DNA from 4 places in the Peribacillus sp. NPDC097295 genome. Region 1 is predicted to be linked to each of the others. Evidence: riboswitches for the same ligand, from Rfam matches in the RefSeq annotation. Region 1 holds a riboswitch; each other region holds the start of a gene.
The links. Region 1 has a riboswitch for S-adenosylmethionine ahead of mtnK (S-methyl-5-thioribose kinase). Riboswitches for the same ligand answer to the same signal wherever they lie in the genome.
Positions count from the first base shown of each region.

Region 2: linked by a shared signal. The riboswitch ahead of ACIQXN_RS05390 (methionine ABC transporter ATP-binding protein) and the one ahead of mtnK (S-methyl-5-thioribose kinase) in region 1 are both predicted to bind S-adenosylmethionine.
Region 3: linked by a shared signal. The riboswitch ahead of ACIQXN_RS18800 (YezD family protein) and the one ahead of mtnK (S-methyl-5-thioribose kinase) in region 1 are both predicted to bind S-adenosylmethionine.
Region 4: linked by a shared signal. The riboswitch ahead of metK (methionine adenosyltransferase) and the one ahead of mtnK (S-methyl-5-thioribose kinase) in region 1 are both predicted to bind S-adenosylmethionine.

Region 1 covers NZ_JBIWCW010000004.1:22,829-27,718, forward strand. The annotation lists gene ACIQXN_RS08675 (pyridoxal phosphate-dependent aminotransferase) at 4-1,200, opposite strand; gene ACIQXN_RS08680 (carbon-nitrogen family hydrolase) at 1,301-2,083, shown strand; SAM riboswitch class I at 2,159-2,313, shown strand; gene mtnK (S-methyl-5-thioribose kinase) at 2,392-3,591, shown strand; gene mtnA (S-methyl-5-thioribose-1-phosphate isomerase) at 3,604-4,650, shown strand; gene ACIQXN_RS08695 (lmo1851 family serine protease) at 4,818-4,890, opposite strand, start outside.
Region 2 covers NZ_JBIWCW010000002.1:453,606-458,495, reverse strand. The annotation lists gene ACIQXN_RS05400 (MetQ/NlpA family ABC transporter substrate-binding protein) at 1-437, opposite strand, end outside; gene ACIQXN_RS05395 (methionine ABC transporter permease) at 453-1,121, opposite strand; gene ACIQXN_RS05390 (methionine ABC transporter ATP-binding protein) at 1,114-2,148, opposite strand; SAM riboswitch class I at 2,284-2,395, opposite strand; gene ACIQXN_RS05385 (O-acetylhomoserine aminocarboxypropyltransferase/cysteine synthase family protein) at 2,504-3,814, opposite strand; gene ACIQXN_RS05380 (thioredoxin family protein) at 4,119-4,427, opposite strand; gene ACIQXN_RS05375 (toprim domain-containing protein) at 4,446-4,796, opposite strand; gene gcvH (glycine cleavage system protein GcvH) at 4,859-4,890, opposite strand, start outside.
Region 3 covers NZ_JBIWCW010000018.1:27,434-32,323, reverse strand. The annotation lists gene pdxT (pyridoxal 5'-phosphate synthase glutaminase subunit PdxT) at 1-151, shown strand, start outside; gene ssuE (NADPH-dependent FMN reductase) at 378-911, shown strand; SAM riboswitch class I at 1,153-1,260, shown strand; gene ACIQXN_RS18800 (YezD family protein) at 1,462-1,578, shown strand; gene ACIQXN_RS18795 (phosphoadenylyl-sulfate reductase) at 1,739-2,455, shown strand; gene sat (sulfate adenylyltransferase) at 2,479-3,627, shown strand; gene cysC (adenylyl-sulfate kinase) at 3,657-4,256, shown strand; gene cobA (uroporphyrinogen-III C-methyltransferase) at 4,725-4,890, shown strand, end outside.
Region 4 covers NZ_JBIWCW010000016.1:49,428-54,317, reverse strand. The annotation lists gene ACIQXN_RS18280 (alpha/beta hydrolase) at 1-129, shown strand, start outside; gene ACIQXN_RS18275 (alpha/beta hydrolase) at 191-994, opposite strand; gene ACIQXN_RS18270 (gamma carbonic anhydrase) at 1,209-1,727, shown strand; gene metK (methionine adenosyltransferase) at 1,841-3,037, opposite strand; SAM riboswitch class I at 3,204-3,366, opposite strand; gene pckA (phosphoenolpyruvate carboxykinase (ATP)) at 3,943-4,890, shown strand, end outside.

The sequences.
Region 1 (4,890 bases):
CATTCAAACCTTAAACTGACTATTTTTCTCAAATAAGTTCAATGCACCAATTCTGTCAACCGCTTCTTGAAGTCTCTCTTCTGAAGTAAGAAGTCCTACCCTGACATAACCTTCACCAAACTCACCAAAACCATTTCCTGGTGCAACAGCGACATGAGCGTGAGTTAATAAGTGATCCGCAAAGCTCTCAGATGTAAATCCTTTTGGAACCTTAAGCCATGCAAAAAAGGAAGCATCGGGAGAGTTAACTTCCCAGCCAATTGACCGTAATCCTTCAATCAATACATTTCTTCGACTTTCGTACAAGTTCACCAGTTCATTCACACAGTTTTGGGAATTCAATAAGGCACATTCCGCCGCTTCTTGTATGGCGGGAAAAAGGCTGACATAAAGATGATCCTGAAATAATTCAATCGCTTCAATGATACTTTCATTGCCAACAGCAAAGCCGACTCTCCACCCCGCCATATTATAGGTTTTAGATAGAGTATAGATTTCTACTCCGACTTCTTTCGCTCCTTCTACCTGGAGGAAACTTACCGGTTTTTTTCCATCAAACCCAATTGCACCGTATGCAAAATCATGAACCACACAGATCGAGTGTTCTTTGGCCCTTCTCACGGTTTCTTCAAAAAACTCTTCTGTTGCCGAAGCACCAGTAGGATTATTCGGATAATTCAAAAACATCATTTTGGCTTTTTCAAAGATTTCATTATCTATTTCCCTGTAATTGGGGAGAAAATCATTTTCTTGCGTCAAAGGCATAATTTCCGTTTTAGCCTGTGCTAAGGTCACTCCTGATAAATAATCGGGATAGCCAGGATCAGGCACTAAAATTGTATCGCCTGGATTCAGCAAGCACTGCGGTAATTCCACCAGGCCAGCCTTTCCACCAAATAGAATCGCCACTTCCGCTTTAGCGTCTAGCTTGACGCCATATTCACGTTCGTAAAAGAGAGCCGCAGCTTCTTTTAAATATTGATGGCCGCGGAAAGGAGAATATTTGTGATTCATGCTATTTTCTGCCGCTGTCTGCAGTTTTTGCACAATATGACCAGGAGTCGGTTGATCTGGATTTCCCTGACCAAGGTTAATGACATCATGTCCTTGCGCCGTTATTTTATTTACTTTCTCAACTAAAGAAGCAAAAAATTGCTTGGGAAGCTCCTGAAGCAGTCTGGATTTTTCGAATTGTACCATTTTTACACCTTCTCTGAAATTTCTTGAAATTATAGTCACAAATGATATATGGTTATCATAATCTTGTAAAGTTCTTTTTTACATATGGGGGAATAAAATGATGAAATGGAAAATTTCCTGTCTACAAATGGATATTGCCTATGGTCAGCCAGATATTAATTATCAGGTGGCAGAACAATGGATTGAAAAAGCCTCACAATCTAAGCCCGATATCGTCATGTTGCCGGAGCTATGGACAACTGGCTATGACTTAACTAGATTAGAAGAAATCGCAGACGAAGAAGCGGAACGAACCATTACCTTCCTAAAAAACCTTGCAAAAAAACACCGCATTCACCTTGTTGGTGGTTCGATTGCCAAAAAAACCACGGAAGGTATCTATAACACCATGCTAATCATCGATAAGGACGGGAATCTCCTAAAAGACTACGATAAGCTCCACCTGTTTCAATTGATGGATGAACACCATTACTTACAACCTGGTGAAAGAGATGGCTTATTTACCCTTGATGAAAAAGTTTGTGCAGGATTCATTTGTTATGATATCCGTTTCCCGGAATGGCAGCGGGCCCATACGGTACGCGGTGCGGAGATTTTATTCATATCAGCTGAGTGGCCAAAAACGAGACTCAGTCATTGGAGGTCACTGTTAATCAGTAGGGCAATCGAAAATCAAGCCTTCGTTGTCGCTGTGAATCGATCTGGATCCGATCCCAATAATGTATTTGCCGGACATTCCATGATCATTGATCCATGGGGAGATATCATTTGCGAAGCAGGAGAAGAAAAGGAAATACTACTGGGCACCCTTGATTTGGTCAAAGTGACAGAGGCAAGGAGTAAAATCCCCGTATTTGAAGACCGTCGTCCTGAATATTATTAATTTTACGTTGACAAACTATTTAAAATATTGATATCATTCTATCGAAGATTAATATTTCTGAAAATAAAAACAATACTCTTATCAAGAGCAGGCTGAGGGATAAAGGCCCTATGAAGCCCAGCAACCGACTGTAATTCCATTGTGAAATGGGGCGGAAATTCCGCCGGATTCAAATCCACAGGGCACGGTGCTAATTCCACCAGAAAAGATTACTTTCTGGGAGATGAGAGGTCCGAAGATAAAACTTCTGCCTCTTTCTATATGAAAGAGGCTTTTTACATTATATTCAAAGAACTGGAGGGAACGAAATGACTCAACCATCGAATTTCAAACTTTTGACCAACGAAACGGCAATCGCCCTGACAAAAAAACTTGGCCTAATCCATACAAATGACTCACTCCAATGTAATGAAATCGGTGATGGAAATTTGAATTATGTTTTTCACGTTACCAATCCCGACACCAATAAAGGAGTCATCATCAAACAAGCAGTTCCTTATGCAAAGGTCCTTGGCGAAAGCTGGCCATTGACTTTAAAAAGAGCCGCAATCGAAGCTAATGCACTCATCCAATTTGGAAGCTATTGTCCTGAATTTGTCCCAAAGGTCTATTATTCTGATGAACAGCTTGCCATCACCATCATGGAAGATCTATCACATTTGAAAATTGCCCGGACTGGATTAATCGATGGCAATCATTTCCCATTATTATCTAAACATATCGGTGAATTTGTCGCTAAGACCGCCTTTTATACGTCAGATTTTCATCTGGAACCGTCAGCGAAAAAAGAGGTTGCGCGAAACTTCACGAATCCTGAACTCTGTAAAATTACTGAGGTCTTCATTTTTACCGATCCTTTTTTTGAGGAGCATCCAGGTGAGTTCGAGCTTGAGTTAAAGGTGGCTGCCCAGACCATCTGGAATGATGCTGAACTGATACTTGAAGTAGCTAAGTTAAAACAGTGTTTTGAATCCGAACAGGAAGCCCTCCTTCATGGCGACTTACATACAGGAAGTATTTTTGCAAGCGATATAGAAACAAAGGTGATTGACCCTGAATTCGCTTTTTATGGTCCTGTTGGATTTGACCTTGGCCAATACATTGCGAATCTTCTCTTCCAAGCCATTACACGCCCCGCTGCTGAAAAGGAAGAAATCTTTACATATCTTCAGGAATTTTTGGATACGTTTGAAGAAACATATACGGCTCTTTGGAATTCGGATAACAAAAGCCCGTACAGTAAGGTTGATGGTTATCTTTCTTATGTACTTACCAAATTCAAAAGTGATGCATATGGCTTTGCTGGCTGTGAACTGATCCGGAGAACCATCGGTTTATCTCATGTTGCTGATTTAAATGGCATCGAGAATAAAGAAACTAGAATTGCAGCTAAAACGGCCACCTTGAAAGTCGGTGCCTATTTAATCAAGAATCGAAAAGAACTGAATATTCCAACAGTAAATGAAATCGTAAAGCAGTATACACTAGCTTCATATTCAACATTATAAGGAGAAATACATATGACAACTACAATACCATTACCCCTTTCCGTCCAATGGAAAGATACCCATATTACCTTGTTGAATCAACAGGCCTTACCTTCAAAAACAGAATTCATTGAACTTTATACGGTTAAAGATGTTTATGACAGCATCTTAACCTTGAAAGTCCGCGGTGCCCCGGCCATCGGTATCACTGCAGCATATGGCGTAGCTCTTGGTGCGACCCAAGAAAATACTACGGAATTATGGCAATTCAAACAAAATGTCATGAAGCATATTACGAAACTTGCTTCTTCAAGACCTACAGCGGTCAACCTTTTTTGGGCACTAAAAAGAATGGAGAAAACTCTACAAGCAGCCAAAAGCATACCGGCAGCCAAAAGTGCCCTTGTTTCAGAGGCAAAAACGATCTTTACAGAGGATGAAGAGATGTGCCGAAAAATAGGTGAATACGGGCTATCCTTATTCAACGAAGGTGACTCTATCTTAACCCATTGTAATGCCGGGGGCATTGCCACGGCACGGTACGGAACAGCGCTTGCACCCTTTCATCTAGCCAGGGAGAGGTCCTTGCCCATAAAGGTTTATGCCTGTGAAACCAGGCCTGTCCTGCAAGGGGCGCGGCTTACCGCATGGGAACTCATGCAGGCAGGTGTCGATGTTACTTTAATCTCAGATAATATGGCTGCTCATACCATTTTGCAGAAAAAAATTGGAGCCATCATCGTCGGCGCTGACCGTATAGCGGCAAACGGTGATACTGCCAATAAGATTGGAACATTAGGTTTAGCAATTTTAGCTAAACATTATGATATCCCCTTCTATGTAGCCGCACCATCGAGCACGTTCGATTCATCTCTTGAATCGGGAAACTCCATCCCTATCGAAGAACGAAATGGGGATGAAATCACTTCCATACAAGGAGTCAGGATTGCTCCTGAAAATGTAAAGACATTCAATCCTGCCTTTGATGTCACACCGAATTCACTTATAACAAGCATCATTACCGAAAACGGAATCATAACACCCGATTACAGGAACAATATCCCTCTATTTGTTAAGTGAATCTATTTATAAACTGATATATCAAAACAGACTTATTAACGAAGTCTGTTTTATTTTTTTATATTTATTCTGCCGAGGTTCTTTTTGGTAGATATTAATACGGTTCGTTCCCATAACGAAAAAATGGCCTATCAGCGAAAACTGCTGACAGGCCATTGTAAAACAGATTATTTAATTTCCTTTTTTAAAACTTCCACCGCTTTTTTCACTTGAGTATCATTTTCAAGGATTTTATCCCTG
Region 2 (4,890 bases), on a different contig from region 1:
GCCACAGAGCTGCTTAATATAATGGTTGCTCCTTCAGGAAGCTTATCAATGCTTTTATATTTTTGAGAATATAACGCAATCGGTTCGATATGGATGCCTCCTGCATTAACAAAATCATATCCGTTTTCCTCAATTTGAGACTCTAGATAAGGAATGTGTTGGAAGTAGTTGGCATCCAATTCTTTATTGCTCAGAGCCTTGTTTGGCAAGATATAGTCTTGGAATGTTTCCACTTCCAATTCAATGCCTTTCTCTTTAAGAAGTGGAATCGCTTTTTCGAGAATTTCAGCATGCGGTACATTCGATGCTCCAACCACTATTTTCTTGGAATCTTTTTCTGAATCGCCACTGCCTGTATCTTTCTCTTTATCCGTTCCGCAAGCCGCAAGTGCAATCGATAATACTAGAACTAATGCAAATCCTAAAAACTTTTTCATACGTTTCATCTCCCCTTATCGTTTATCCAATTTAGTTGTAAACACATCTCCGATAATCTGAATGACGAAGACGATAATTAATATGACAATCGTCGCTACCAAGGTAACGTCGTTGTGATTCCGTTGATAACCGTCTAGATAGGCTAAGTTACCCAACCCGCCTGCTCCGATGACACCGGCCATTGCCGTGTATCCAACCAATGCAATCGATGTGACCGTAATCCCTGAAATGAGTGCAGGCATCGATTCTGGAAGAAGGACTTTAAAAATGATGGTACTTGTTTTGGCCCCCATTGATTTGGCTGCCTCTATGACACCTTTATCAATCTCACGCAGGCCGATTTCAACCAATCGTGCATAAAATGGAGCGGCACCGATAATAAGGGCCGGTAACGCCGCATTCTCTCCAATCATGGAACCGACGATCGATTTGGTGAATGGTATCAATAATACAATCAAAATAAGGAACGGAATGGAGCGGAAAATATTAACGAAAGCACTCAGCACTCCATTAATGCCCCGATTCTCCCACATATTACCCTTACCTGTTAAAAAGAGAAGCAGTCCTAATAGTATGCCTATAAAAAAGGTGGCTACAACCGAGATACTTGTCATATATAGCGTTTCTTTCGTCGCTTCCATAATGTCTTCCCAATCTACATTCGGCAATAATTCTTCAAGCATGAGTAATCACCTCCACGCCTACTTGCTGTGCTTTTATGAATTCGATTGCGCGGAGCATTTCATCTTCTTTGCCATCAAGGTGGATAAACAATGTTCCATATGAACCGCTTCTAGTTTGAGAGATTTTTCCTTGGACGATGTTGACTTCCAACTCGAAATTACGAACCAATTTGGTGATCAACGGGCTTTCTGCATGATCCCCTACAAATGTCAGCTGAATCACTTTTCCAGCTGGATACCGTTCAAACAAATGCTCCATCGTTTCTCTTGTCTCTTCTGGTTCTGTTACCTGTTGGACAAAACGCTTGGTCATTTGTTCTTTCGGATTTCTGAAAACGTCCAAAACAGCTCCTTGCTCCACTACCCGGCCATTTTCCATCACCGCCACCCGATTGCAAATCTTGCGGATGACGTGCATCTCATGTGTAATCAACACAATCGTCAATCCCAGTCGCTGGTTGATGTCCACAAGCAATTCCAGGATAGAATCGGTTGTTTGGGGATCCAAAGCAGATGTCGCTTCATCACACAATAGCACTTTCGGGTTATTGGCAAGGGCCCTGGCTATACCTACCCTTTGTTTTTGACCACCACTAAGCTGTGATGGGTAGGCCTTTTCCCGACCTTCCAGACCGACTAACTTTATCAGTTCATTGACACGTTTCACACGCGCTTGTTTCCCCATTCCTGCAATTTCCAAAGGAAAGGCTATGTTCTCCTGAACGGTCCTTGACCATAAAAGGTTAAAGTGTTGAAAAATCATGCTAATCTCTTGACGAGCCTTTCGAAGCTTAGACCCTTTGATTGTTGACACTTCATTTTCCGCAACGACCACCGATCCTTCAGTAGGCGTTTCCAGGCCATTAAGCATCCGGATAAGCGTGCTTTTCCCCGCTCCACTGTACCCGATGATCCCAAAGATTTCGCCTTTATTTATCTTTAAATTCACACTATTCACAGCATGAATCGTTTCATTGTTTCCTTTTCCTGTTCGAAAAAGCTTACTAACGTTTGACAAAGTAATCATCTATGCTCACCTCTTTATCCAATAAAACCTATGAATTTAGTTAATTTATCTTTGTAGCATCCTACCATTTATGGTTGTAAAGAAATAGAAAAAGCCCTTCTGCATGAGCAGAAAGGCAGGGAAAAGCAGGCCTTCCTCTCATCTCCCAAAGCAAGTACGCTTTGTGTGAATTGGCACCTTTCCAAGGAAATTCCTTGTCGGTTGCCGGGTTTCAACGGGCACATCCCTCCACCTCTCTTGATAAGAGCTATATATGGACTATTCTTTTATCATTAAGTTCACTTTACTATGGTGAAATTCTATCACAGATAAAAAAGGAGTGCAATGGATAATTACTGAGACACTTGGATTGCCATTATACTGTCTTAGAGTTAACCGATACGATATTCGTCGCTTTTTCGATGGCCTGCTCTAAATCCTCGATCAAGTCTACAACATTTTCAATCCCGATTGATAGCCGTACCTGATCTGCACTGACGCCCGCCTGAACCAAACCTACCTCGTTCAATTGTTGGTGGGTAGTACTCGCTGGGTGAATGATTAAGCTTTTTGCATCTCCCACATTGGCAACATGCGACCATAATTCCACTGAATTGATGAGTGTCGCCCCCGCTTCACGTCCACCTTTAATACCAAATGTCACCACAGATCCGGGTCCCTTAGGCATGTATTTATCCGCAAGGGCTTTATCAGGGTGATCATCGTTACCCGGATAAGAAACCCAGGAGACCGCCGGATGGTTTTCCAAGAACTGAATGACTGCCCTCGTATTCAAAAGGTGCTCTTTCATCCTTACATGGAGTGTTTCTAAGCCTAGAGTAAACTGGAATGCACTTTGGGCACTTAACGTCGGTCCCAAATCCCGAAGCAATTGCACACGCGCTTTGGTGATAAAGGCAGCCGGCCCTACCGCTTCGGAGTAGACAAGCCCATCATAACTTGGGTCAGGTTCGGTAAAGCCTGGATAGTTAGGGGAATTCCAGTCGAATTTACCTCCGTCAATAATGACCCCGCCTAAGGTGGTACCGTTGCCCAAGAGCCATTTTGTGGCTGAGTGGATGACGATATCCGCTCCGAAATCTATTGGCCTGCACAGATATGGTGTCGCAAAAGTGTTGTCGATAATCAATGGGACACCGGCCTCATGGGCAATATCCGCCACCGCTTCAATATCTAAAACCCTTAAACTTGGGTTGCCAATTGTTTCAGCGAAAATGGCCTTCGTTCGTGGAGTGATGGCTTGCTTAAAATTTTCCGGGTCATCAGGAGAGACGAATTTCACTTTAATTCCGTATTTAGGAAGAGTATTTTCAAATAAATTATATGTGCCACCATATAATGTAGAAGCCGCAACAATCTCATCTCCCATAGTAGCGATGTTTAGGATGGCAAGTGTTATCGCAGCCATGCCACTTGCCACTGCCAATCCACCAATTCCCCCTTCCAACAGGGCCATTCTTTCTTCAAAAACGCTGACAGTTGGATTGTGAAGCCGAGTATAGATATATCCACTTTCCTTTAGTCCGAACAGATTCGCTGCATGATCTGTATCTTTGAACAAATAAGCATTGCTTTGATAAATGGGCACAGCACGGGCGCCCGTTTCATCAACCTTCAGACCCCCATGCACACTCAATGTTTCAAAACGGAAATTTTTTTCTGCCATCATTTTCTCCCCTTTTTTCTATGGTTTAAGTTGGAATTGGTAGTGAATCTTTCTCATTGCTTATGAAAAAAAGAAGTTTGAACCTTCCTTCGTCCAGAATCCTCCCTCTGATGGAATTAGCGTCCTTTATAAAGAGGATTCGAAGATATCTTATCCTTCTCGTTTACGATTTTGCATATACTTATTACAAAATATACTACTTTAGTAGTGCACAGTCAATAAACTATTAGAATATTCAATTATTTATTCAAACGCCATTTTCCTTTTAAATACAACAAAAAAACCAATCCTACAGGATCGGCTTTTAGCTTATTTCTTTCAGCAATCCATACAAATAGGGTACGGACTGAAATGCATATATTTTTTCGGTCAGCTTCCCTTTTTTAAAAAGCAAAAGGCAAGGTACACTCTCAATTTCATATTCTTCAGCCAGTGGCTGGACATAATTCATGTTCATTTTTCCCGCCTTCATTTCCGGGAACAGTTCCAGTGTTATGGTAAGCATCCTGGAAGCCACCTGGCAGGTGCCGCATAAAGGCGTATAGAGATATAAGCTAAAGGTATCCCCTTGATCCACAGCTTGCTTAAAGTCTTCTTCTTTCCATTCCTCCATCAGTTACTCTTCCATCCTTTAACTTAAGAATTTTGCTTTCACCTTCATATTCGCGGTCATTAGCACGGAAGCGATGTGATGTTCTGGGGTATCCTCCACTTCCTTGTACATTTTTTCAATGTACAAATGGCTTGCTTCCGGCAGTTCCCGACGAAATTGTTTTCTTAGCTTTTCCCCTGATTCATCTGCATCAAAAAGGATATACACTTCCTGGCCCATCAATTCATCCACCAATTCATCCAGCTTAGTCAATGAGATGGTGCCATTGGTACATCTAATTTCCACTTCTTCGTCCAATACGGATGCCACTTTTCGTTTATCGGAAAGGCCTTCGACAATAATCACTTTATCAGGAATATCCCACTCCATCTCATCACCCCGTCTCGAATTGAAAAAAGAGCAGGCTTGATTAAAGCCTCCCCTCACTTTCTTTAACCGTTTATCAGGCTTTCATATTCATTGG
Region 3 (4,890 bases), on a different contig from region 1:
TAAAAATGTGGAAGTATTAGCAAGGTATGACGAGAACATCGTCGCAGCTAGGCAAGAACATGTCCTTGTCAGTGCATTTCATCCAGAACTAGCAGGTGATAATCGGTTTATGCAACACTTTATTGATATGGTTAAAAATCCCGTGTATTAAGTTGAGGTGGGTTACACTGAGCTGTCCTAATAGGGCAGTTTTTTTTATAATGGATTAAAAGAATTTCAATTAAATATAAAGGCCAACCAATTCATTTGACTTTTTTCTGATTATTAAGATAATTAAATAAGGATTTCATAACTGGAAAGGAATCATACCTCAAGTATATATATCGCATTCCTGGGACCATGAGTTTTTTCTGGATAGATATAAGGAGGAATAAAAAATGAGCGAAATTGTAATTTTGTCAGGCAGTCCTGCTATACCTTCAAGGACAGATATCTTACTGAAATATATCGAGACATTAGTGGGAAAAGAGGGATTTACCACTGATTATTATTCTATTACGGAGTTTTCAGCAACCGATTTATTCCAAGGCCGCTATGACAGTGAAGATATTTTAATGGTGTCAGAAAAGATTAAGCGAGCTAACGGTATCATTATTGGTTCACCAGTCTATAAGGCATCGTATACAGGCGTGTTGAAAGCTTTAATCGATCTATTTCCCGAAGGTGCCTTTAAAGATAAGCCAGTGTTACCCATTATGATTGGAGGAAGCAACAGGCATTTATTAGCGATAGATTATGCTCTGAAACCATTAATTTCAATTTTGAAGGGTGAACCGATGCAGGGGTTATACTTTGTGGATAAGGAAGTTGATAAGCAGAATCCGTTAAGCCCCATTAGGGATGGAGAATTGCTGAATCGTACACAAAGCCAAGTAAAGGAATTCATAGAAGCCATTCAAAAAAGAATGTAATGGAGAAATACTAAGTACAGCTGTAATTTTCGTTTTTGTTATCCATAGATGACTATAGGCTTATTTATTTCAATCCTGTTTTGGAATAAATAAGCCTATATAATTAACGTAAGGAATAATGTAGCAAATGGGAATGATTTGTGTATAATAATAGCAGTTCATCCAAAATATTAAACCAAGTTAATTTATATGAAAACTCCATTGACAATGATTTGATATATGTTAATATTTAAAATAATAAAACTTATCCAGAGTGATGGATGGTTTTTACCCTTTTAAGTTCAGCAACCTGCAAGGTGTATATAAGGTGCCAACTCCAACAAAATGTCATCATTTTGGAAGATAAGGTAAATAAGTTTACCTTTTAATCTTTCCATTTTGGAAGGACTTTTCTTATTATGAAAAATAAATTTAACTGTTATGACTGTAATATTGATCGTATAAAATTTAGGAAAATTCATTTAACAAGCTGATCATCTTTGCGACAAGTCAGTCGACGAGTTTTCTTAAAGGAGGAATGGGCTTGGAAAAAGAAAATCAGCTGGGGGAAATATTTGAACGGCTGCAAGAAATGCTGAAAACGATGAAATATGGTTCGATAACACTTATCGTTCAGGATGGTAAGGTTATTCAGATGGAAAGAAACGAAAAAATGAGAATTAAATAAAGTGACTGCTGACTAGAAAAACTAGAGGCGGTTTTAACTGATATATAAGGTATTATTGGTTAAAACTGCTTTTTTTCTTATATTATAATACAATGATGTGTCATGGGTTATAACAGATACCTGATGGATCATAAGGTAATTTGTTAGAGGGGGTATAGAATTGGCAGAACTATTAAACTATGAAACCATCGATACAGCTGTACTACCTTCATTTCCAGAAGACAGTGAGACAAAAGGAGCTCTAGAAGTACTCGAATGGGCAAATTCCGAGTATGCTGATAAGCTCATTTATGCTTGTAGTTTTGGTATTGAAGGAATTGTTTTGACAGACCTGCTGGCAAAGGTCAATCCTGCAGCCAAAATCGTTTTTTTAGATACTGATGTTCATTTTACAGAAACATACCAATTAATCGAACAAGTAAAAAAGCGTTATCCACAGCTGTCCATCGAATTGAAGAAACCGGAATTGACATTAGAAGAACAAGCCGCTGAATTCGGTGATGAGTTATGGGTCCATGATTCGAATAAATGCTGTAACATCCGCAAAATTACGCCTCTCACAGAAGTACTTTCAACGGCGACCGCCTGGCTTTCTGGACTTCGTAGGGAACAATCAGAAACAAGGGCATTGACCGAATATATAAATAAAGATAATAAATTCAAATCGATAAAAATTTGCCCGCTCATACATTGGACATGGAAAGATGTCTGGCGGTATGCACATAAAAACGGCTTACCATATAATGTGCTTCATGATAATGGGTACCCAAGTATTGGTTGTAAGACATGCACTGCACCTGCTATCAATGCCGAGGATCTTCGTTCAGGACGTTGGCAAGGTGCGCAAAAAACGGAATGTGGATTACATTTATCTTAAAAAATTATCAGGGGGAAATTAACGTGACTAATAGCTTGCCGCACGGAGGAACATTAATCAACCGTTTTGAACCAGACTATGATTTGTCTAATATTGAAAAATCAGTGGAGATAGATGAAATTGCCCTAAGTGACTTGGAACTTATCGGGACGGGTGCCTACAGTCCCATCGAAGGATTCTTTACGAAAGAGGACTATCATTCAGTGGTAAAGGACATGCGCCTTAGCAGCGAACATGTCTGGAGCATTCCTATTACATTACCTCTAGCTGATGATATCGCAAATGCCCTTACTATAGGGGAAAAAGTAAAGTTGACCCACGAAGGACAAATTTATGGAGTCTTGATGATTTCCGATATCTTCATTCCTGATAAGCAATTGGAAGCAACTCTGGTCTATCAAACGGATGATGAGAACCATCCAGGTGTAAAAAACCTATATAACCGTGGCAATGTTTATGTGGGTGGGGAAATCAAACTTGTCAAACGAATCGAGCGTCCATTATTCGAGGATCATTATTTAGATCCGATTGAGACACGTAAGGCATTTGAAGATAAAGGTTGGAAAACGGTCGTTGGATTCCAAACTAGAAATCCTGTTCACCGTGCACATGAATATATTCAAAAGACAGCACTGGAGATAGTAGACGGATTATTCTTAAATCCATTGGTTGGTGCCACCAAATCCGATGACATCCCTGCTGACGTTCGGATGGATAGCTATAAAGTATTACTTGAAAAGTATTATCCTAAAGAGCGTGTCTCACTCGCAGTATTCCCTGCTGCGATGCGTTATGCAGGACCCAGGGAAGCGATATTCCATGCTATGGTTCGTAAAAACTACGGATGCACTCACTTTATTGTCGGTCGTGACCATGCTGGAGTCGGCGATTATTATGGAACGTATGATGCACAAAAAATCTTCAGTAATTTTACTGCTGATGAGTTAGGGATTACATTGTTATTCTTTGAACATAGCTTCTATTGTAAAACATGTGGAAATATGGCTTCTGCAAAGACATGTCCACATGGCAAAGAAGATCATGTTATCCTTTCAGGTACGAAAGTTAGGGAAATGCTGCGAAACGGAGAAATCCCGCCAGCCACATTCAGCCGCAAAGAAGTAATCGAAGTGTTAATAGAAGGGCTTAAAAAGAATGAGGTATATAACTAAATGTAGTAAACAATTAAAGGAGGATCTTAATGAGTAAAAGTAGCAATGTAACTTGGCATGAATCGTCTTTATCTAAGGAACTGCGCCGTAAGCAAAACGGACATGAGAGTACCGTGTTATGGTTTACCGGACTTTCAGGATCTGGAAAATCAACGATTGCCAATGCTGTAGCAAAAGAGCTATATAATCGGAATATTCGTAGTTATGTTTTGGATGGGGATAACATTCGTCATGGACTCAATAAAGATTTAGGCTTCTCTGAGGATGACCGCACGGAGAATATTAGACGCATTGGGGAAGTTTCCAAGCTTTTCGTTGATAGTGGACAGTTCGTATTAACGGCATTTATATCACCTTTTCGGGCAGATCGTCAAATCGTTCGCGACCTGCTTGAAGAAGGCGAGTTTATTGAGGTGTACCTAAAATGTCCGCTTGAAGAATGCGAAGTTCGTGATCCAAAAGGTCTTTACGACAAGGCACGTAAAGGTATCATTAAAGATTTCACTGGAATCGATTCTCCATATGAAGAACCTGAACATCCTGAAATCGTTTTGGAATCCGATCAGTATAGCATAGAAGAGTGCGTCGAACAGGTTATAGACTATTTGACCACAAAGAGAGCGATATAACTTAGGGAAAAGGATTGGGCGGCAACCTGTACTTGCCTATAATATATTGGACGATTGCAGATTATGCGTTAATGTTACTTCTATTCCATTCCTAAACTAGAAATAGATGTGTTCAATGAGCAGGCTTAATATACAACGGTAAAGAAGCTTGCTATTGTATGATGCGGGCTTTAAAGTCCATGTGAAATTTCACATAGGGCCAACAGATTACCTTGTAAATATTACGGTAGATAAATAAACGGTGATTCTTATTCTGTTTAAAGTTACAATCAAGTATGAATACATCGCATCAACATTATCTCTGAAACAGATGAAATGTTCTCCAGAACGTTGATATCAACCTGAAAATCATATCCGGAAAATGCCGACCATTACTGAATCATTATAGAAAAGAAAAATATTAAAAATGGAGCATGTTTCGTTTAAGCTGATTTTGAAACAATACTCTTAGGGAAAGGCGGATTGCAAATGGGGAAAGTGTATCTAGTAGGAGCCGGTCCCGGAGATCCAGATTTAATTACAGTAAAAGGATTGAGATGCATTCAAGAAGCGGATGTAATTTTATATGATCGCCTTGTCAACAAAGAATTGTTGGCATATGCAAAAGAAGGAGTCGAATTGATTAATTGTGGGA
Region 4 (4,890 bases), on a different contig from region 1:
AATCTAAGCATTGAGATTGTCCCAAATGCTGATCATCATTTAGACATCGGGGAATTCGAGACAACTCATTCATTGTTAGCTCTATCTAGGGTAATGGAAAAACTTCAAAACCTAATAACGACCACGTAGTAATCGTTAAAACAAACAGAAAAGAGGCGCAAGTTGCACCTCTTTCCTGATTCGAACCATTTTAAACGACATACCCCAATATCTTCAACCGGTTTTCAACGAAACTGAGTGCATATTGAAAGACATCATCCCGTTCCGGTTCATTGAAAATTTCATGATATAACTTCGGCCATTCCTTGTATTGCTTTTCGCTGGCCAAATTATAATTGAACCACTCACGGACCGCTTTCTTGTTGACAACCTTGTCATCTCCGCCCTGCATCAGCAGGAAAGGCACATCTTGGAACTCCGGTATTTCTTCGAAAGCATCCTTCATAGCCTGTACAAGCTCGCGATACCATCGAACAGAAACCTTGGTAATGTATAATGTATCATTCGTATCCGATTCACGGATTTCCGAATTCCTTGTCGCCATTTGGGGAGTTAACCCAGAATCCACCCGGAATTTAGGCATTACGATATTCATCCCGTGTGAAAGGGCAGTTAAATATTTGGGCGGGTGCGTCATCAGGCCGAGACATGGCGATGATAAAATGACCCCCGCAATATCCCATTCTTCCTCCTGAAGCAGACGGATTGCAATCAAACCACCCATGCTATGTCCTAATAAAAAGACAGGAAGAGAATAATCGTAGGCATCTTCTATCCAGCTTTTTACTTCTTCTAAATATTCGTCAAAGGAATCGATATGCCCTCGGAAGGCGCGAGTAGTCATCCCCTGCCCAGGAAGGTCACCCATGACGACATGGTATCCGGCTGAAAGCCACATTTGGGTTAACCACTTATAACGGCCATGATGTTCCATTGCCCCATGAATAATGACGATGACACCTTTAGCGTCTCCGTCCGTCTCCCATTTCCACATTCGAAATCCCCCTTTCACTTTTTCTCTAGTTGTATCCGTTCCATGCTGAATGAAAAATAATCTATATGATAAATTATAACCATCTTCATGATTTTCGACAAAAACGAAGCCGAATAAGTTGGCTACTTCAAATATTAGCCAAGCCTATTTTGATACGGTATATTAAAATAATACAGTAAAATTATCCACTTCGGAAAGGAAATGATTAAAATTGATTATTTATCCATTCAAAGATACAGAACCGGAAATTGCCGAGAGCGCTTATCTTGCTGAAAATGCCGTCGTAACTGGCGATGTAAAGATTGGAGATGAATCAACGATTTGGTTCAATACGGTCATACGTGGTGACGTAGCTCCTACCATCATCGGTAAAAGAGTAAGTGTCCAAGATAATAGTGTCCTTCACCAAAGCCCCAATAACCCATTAATAATCGAAGACGAAGTGACGATTGGCCACCAAGTGATCCTACATAGCTGCAAGATTCGTAAAGGGGCTCTTGTCGGTATGGGCTCCATCATACTGGATGGTGCGGAAATTGGTGAAGGTGCCTTCATCGGTGCAGGTAGCCTTGTTTCCCAAGGAAAAGTGATCCCGCCAAACACGTTAGCGTTCGGACGCCCAGCCAAAGTCGTTCGCGAGATCACTGATGAAGATCGCCGCGATATGGATCGAATCGTCCGGGAATACGCGGAAAAAGGGCAGATCTATAAACAGGCTGAACGGATTAAGTGACCTTCACTAAAATAGGATTCATTGAATTATTCCCTAGGTAAACATATTTAATCCTATTTTACTCCATCAAAAAAGGTGCCTCGCAAAATGCAAGGCACCCTTTTTATTATGGTTTACGCTTGTGCTTGTGTTTTTAAAGCCTCAGCTTTATCCGTGCGCTCCCAAGGCAAGTCAACATCTGTACGGCCGAAGTGACCATATGCAGCTGTTTGTTTGTAGATTGGGCGACGAAGATCAAGCATCTTGATGATACCAGCAGGACGTAAGTCGAAATTCGCTTCCACCAGTTCTACTAATACTTCTTCACTTACTGTTCCCGTGCCGAATGTATCGATTGAAATCGATACAGGCTTAGCCACGCCAATTGCGTATGCTAATTGTACTTCCGCTTTATCAGCTAGGCCGGCAGCCACGATGTTTTTCGCAACGTAACGTGCAGCGTATGCCGCAGAACGGTCAACTTTTGTCGCATCTTTACCAGAGAAAGCACCGCCGCCGTGACGAGCGTATCCGCCGTACGTATCAACGATGATCTTGCGGCCAGTAAGACCTGCATCCCCTTGTGGTCCACCAATTACGAAACGGCCAGTCGGGTTGATGAAGTATTTCGTGTTTTCGTCGATTAAGTCAGCCGGTACAACCGCTTTAATGACATGTTCTTTCAAGTCAGCTTGAATTTGCTCAAGTGTCACTTCAGGGTCATGCTGTGTAGAGATTACGATTGTATCTACACGTACAGGCAGATTATTCTCATCATACTCAACCGTTACCTGCGTTTTACCATCAGGACGCAAATAGCTAAGGGTATCATTCTTGCGGACTTGAGAAAGACGGAAGGAAAGCTTGTGTGCCAATGAAATCGGAAGTGGCATAAGCTCTTCTGTTTCATTACACGCGAATCCGAACATAAGACCTTGGTCCCCTGCGCCGATTGCGTCGATTTCCTCTTCGGACATCGTGCCTTCACGTGCTTCCAGTGCTTTATCAACGCCCGCTGCTATATCAGCAGACTGCTCATCGATCGAGCTTAGTACGGCACATGTCTCGGCATCGAAACCATATTTCGCACGCGTATATCCGATTCCTGCAATCGTATCACGGACAATACGTGAAATATCCACGTAAGCCGATGTTGTAATTTCTCCAGCAACAAGCACAAGACCTGTCGTTACACTTGTTTCACACGCTACACGTGCATTTGCATCCTTAGCAAGGATAGCATCTAAAATGGAATCTGAAATCTGATCACAAATCTTATCCGGATGGCCTTCTGTAACAGATTCAGAAGTAAATAGACGTTTCTTTGACATCTTATTTCCTCCTTGGAAGTTAGTATGTTGTAGGCATAAGCCTGATTTTTACGGAACTCGTTTCCCTTATTAGTTTCAATCATAGACACAGAATTCATGAAAAAAACACAAAAACCTTCCCTGGGTAATGAGGAAAGGTTTAAAAATTCTATCATCTATCCTTTCACTCTTATCGTTCAAGGGTTTTTACCTTGCTCAGGTTAGCACCATCACCACAATTCCTTGAAGAATCATCGCTTTATTTTCGGCGATTGATCTTTGGGCCAAGTTCAATATGGCAGGTTGCTGGGTTTCAAAGGGCCTGTCCCTCCACCAACTCGGGATAAGAGAATCCGTACAATTTTAGATACTATCGCATTTAGCCTGAATTTGTCAATGTTTTTCTAAAAAGAACATTTTCCCCATTGAAAAAATAAAAAAACTTTTTTTATGGCATAGCCGATCTATAAATAGTATTCTTAAAGAGAATAGACTGGAAGGCCAGACCATAGACTATCGGTGGATAACTCGGTCAAAAGCACGAGCACGATTGAAACCATATATTTATCCCTTTTTCCTTTTCATATATGGTCCTTCACTTCGTTTCTTCCTATATAAATGAAAATTTTCGTTAATCCAAGATAGACCCCATTTTTTTACGGCGGCATTCGTTTCTCACAACCAAGATTGACTACCATAAGATTGTCTTCCTGTTGATACAACTTTTCTGTTGACCATCATCCAGGATGACTCACTGCAAGTATATGCCGGCATTAAACACTAGGTTACTCATATAAATAAAAAAATTGATTACTGTGACTAATCTCTAATCATTCACAAAAAACGATTAAATAGTATAGACTATTTAATCTAATGTGTTATACTAATTGTAATATAAAACTTATACAAAGGATGGTATCTCATATATGAATTCTGTTGACGTTAATGAGTTACACCAATTATTAGCAGGGAATAATGTGCAAACTCAGCTCTCAGTTCCTCAATTAGTTGAAAAAGTATTAAGCAGAAATGAAGGCGTTTTAACTTCAACTGGCGCAGTAAAAGCTGAAACTGGCAAATACACGGGCCGTTCACCTAAAGATAAATATATTGTAGAAGAAGCTTCCGTAAAGGACAAAATTGACTGGGGTCCAGTGAACCAGCCGATTTCCGAAGAAGTCTTCAATAAACTATATAGCAAAGTAGTGGACTACCTAAAAGCTAAAGAAGAAATCTTTGTGTTCAAAGGCTTCGCTGGTGCGGACGAATCATCACGCCTTCCCATCCGAGTTGTAAATGAATATGCTTGGCATAACCTTTTTGCTCATACTTTGTTCATCCGTCCGAACGAAGAGGAATTGAGAGGGCACGAAGCAGAATTCACGATCCTTTCAGCACCTAATTTCAAAGCCAATCCAGAAGTCGACGGGACTAAATCCGAAACGTTCATCATGGTCTCATTCGAACGCCGTACGATCCTGATCGGCGGAACCGAATATGCAGGTGAAATGAAAAAATCGATTTTCTCCATCATGAACTACCTACTTCCGGAAGAAGAAATCCTTCCGATGCATTGCTCGGCAAACGTAGGTCGTGAAGGCGATGTCGCTTTATTCTTCGGATTGTCCGGTACTGGTAAAACCACTTTATCTGCCGACACGAACCGTAAACTGATCGGTGATGACGAACACGGCTGGTCTTCTAACGGTGTATTCAACATCGAGGGTGGGTGCTACGCAAAGACCATCAACCTTTCACGTGAAAAGGAACCACAGATTTTCGACGCCATTCGTTTCGGCGCGGTATTGGAAAATGTAGTGGTAGATCCCGATACACGCGAAGCGGATTACGATGATAGCTCGTTAACGGAAAAC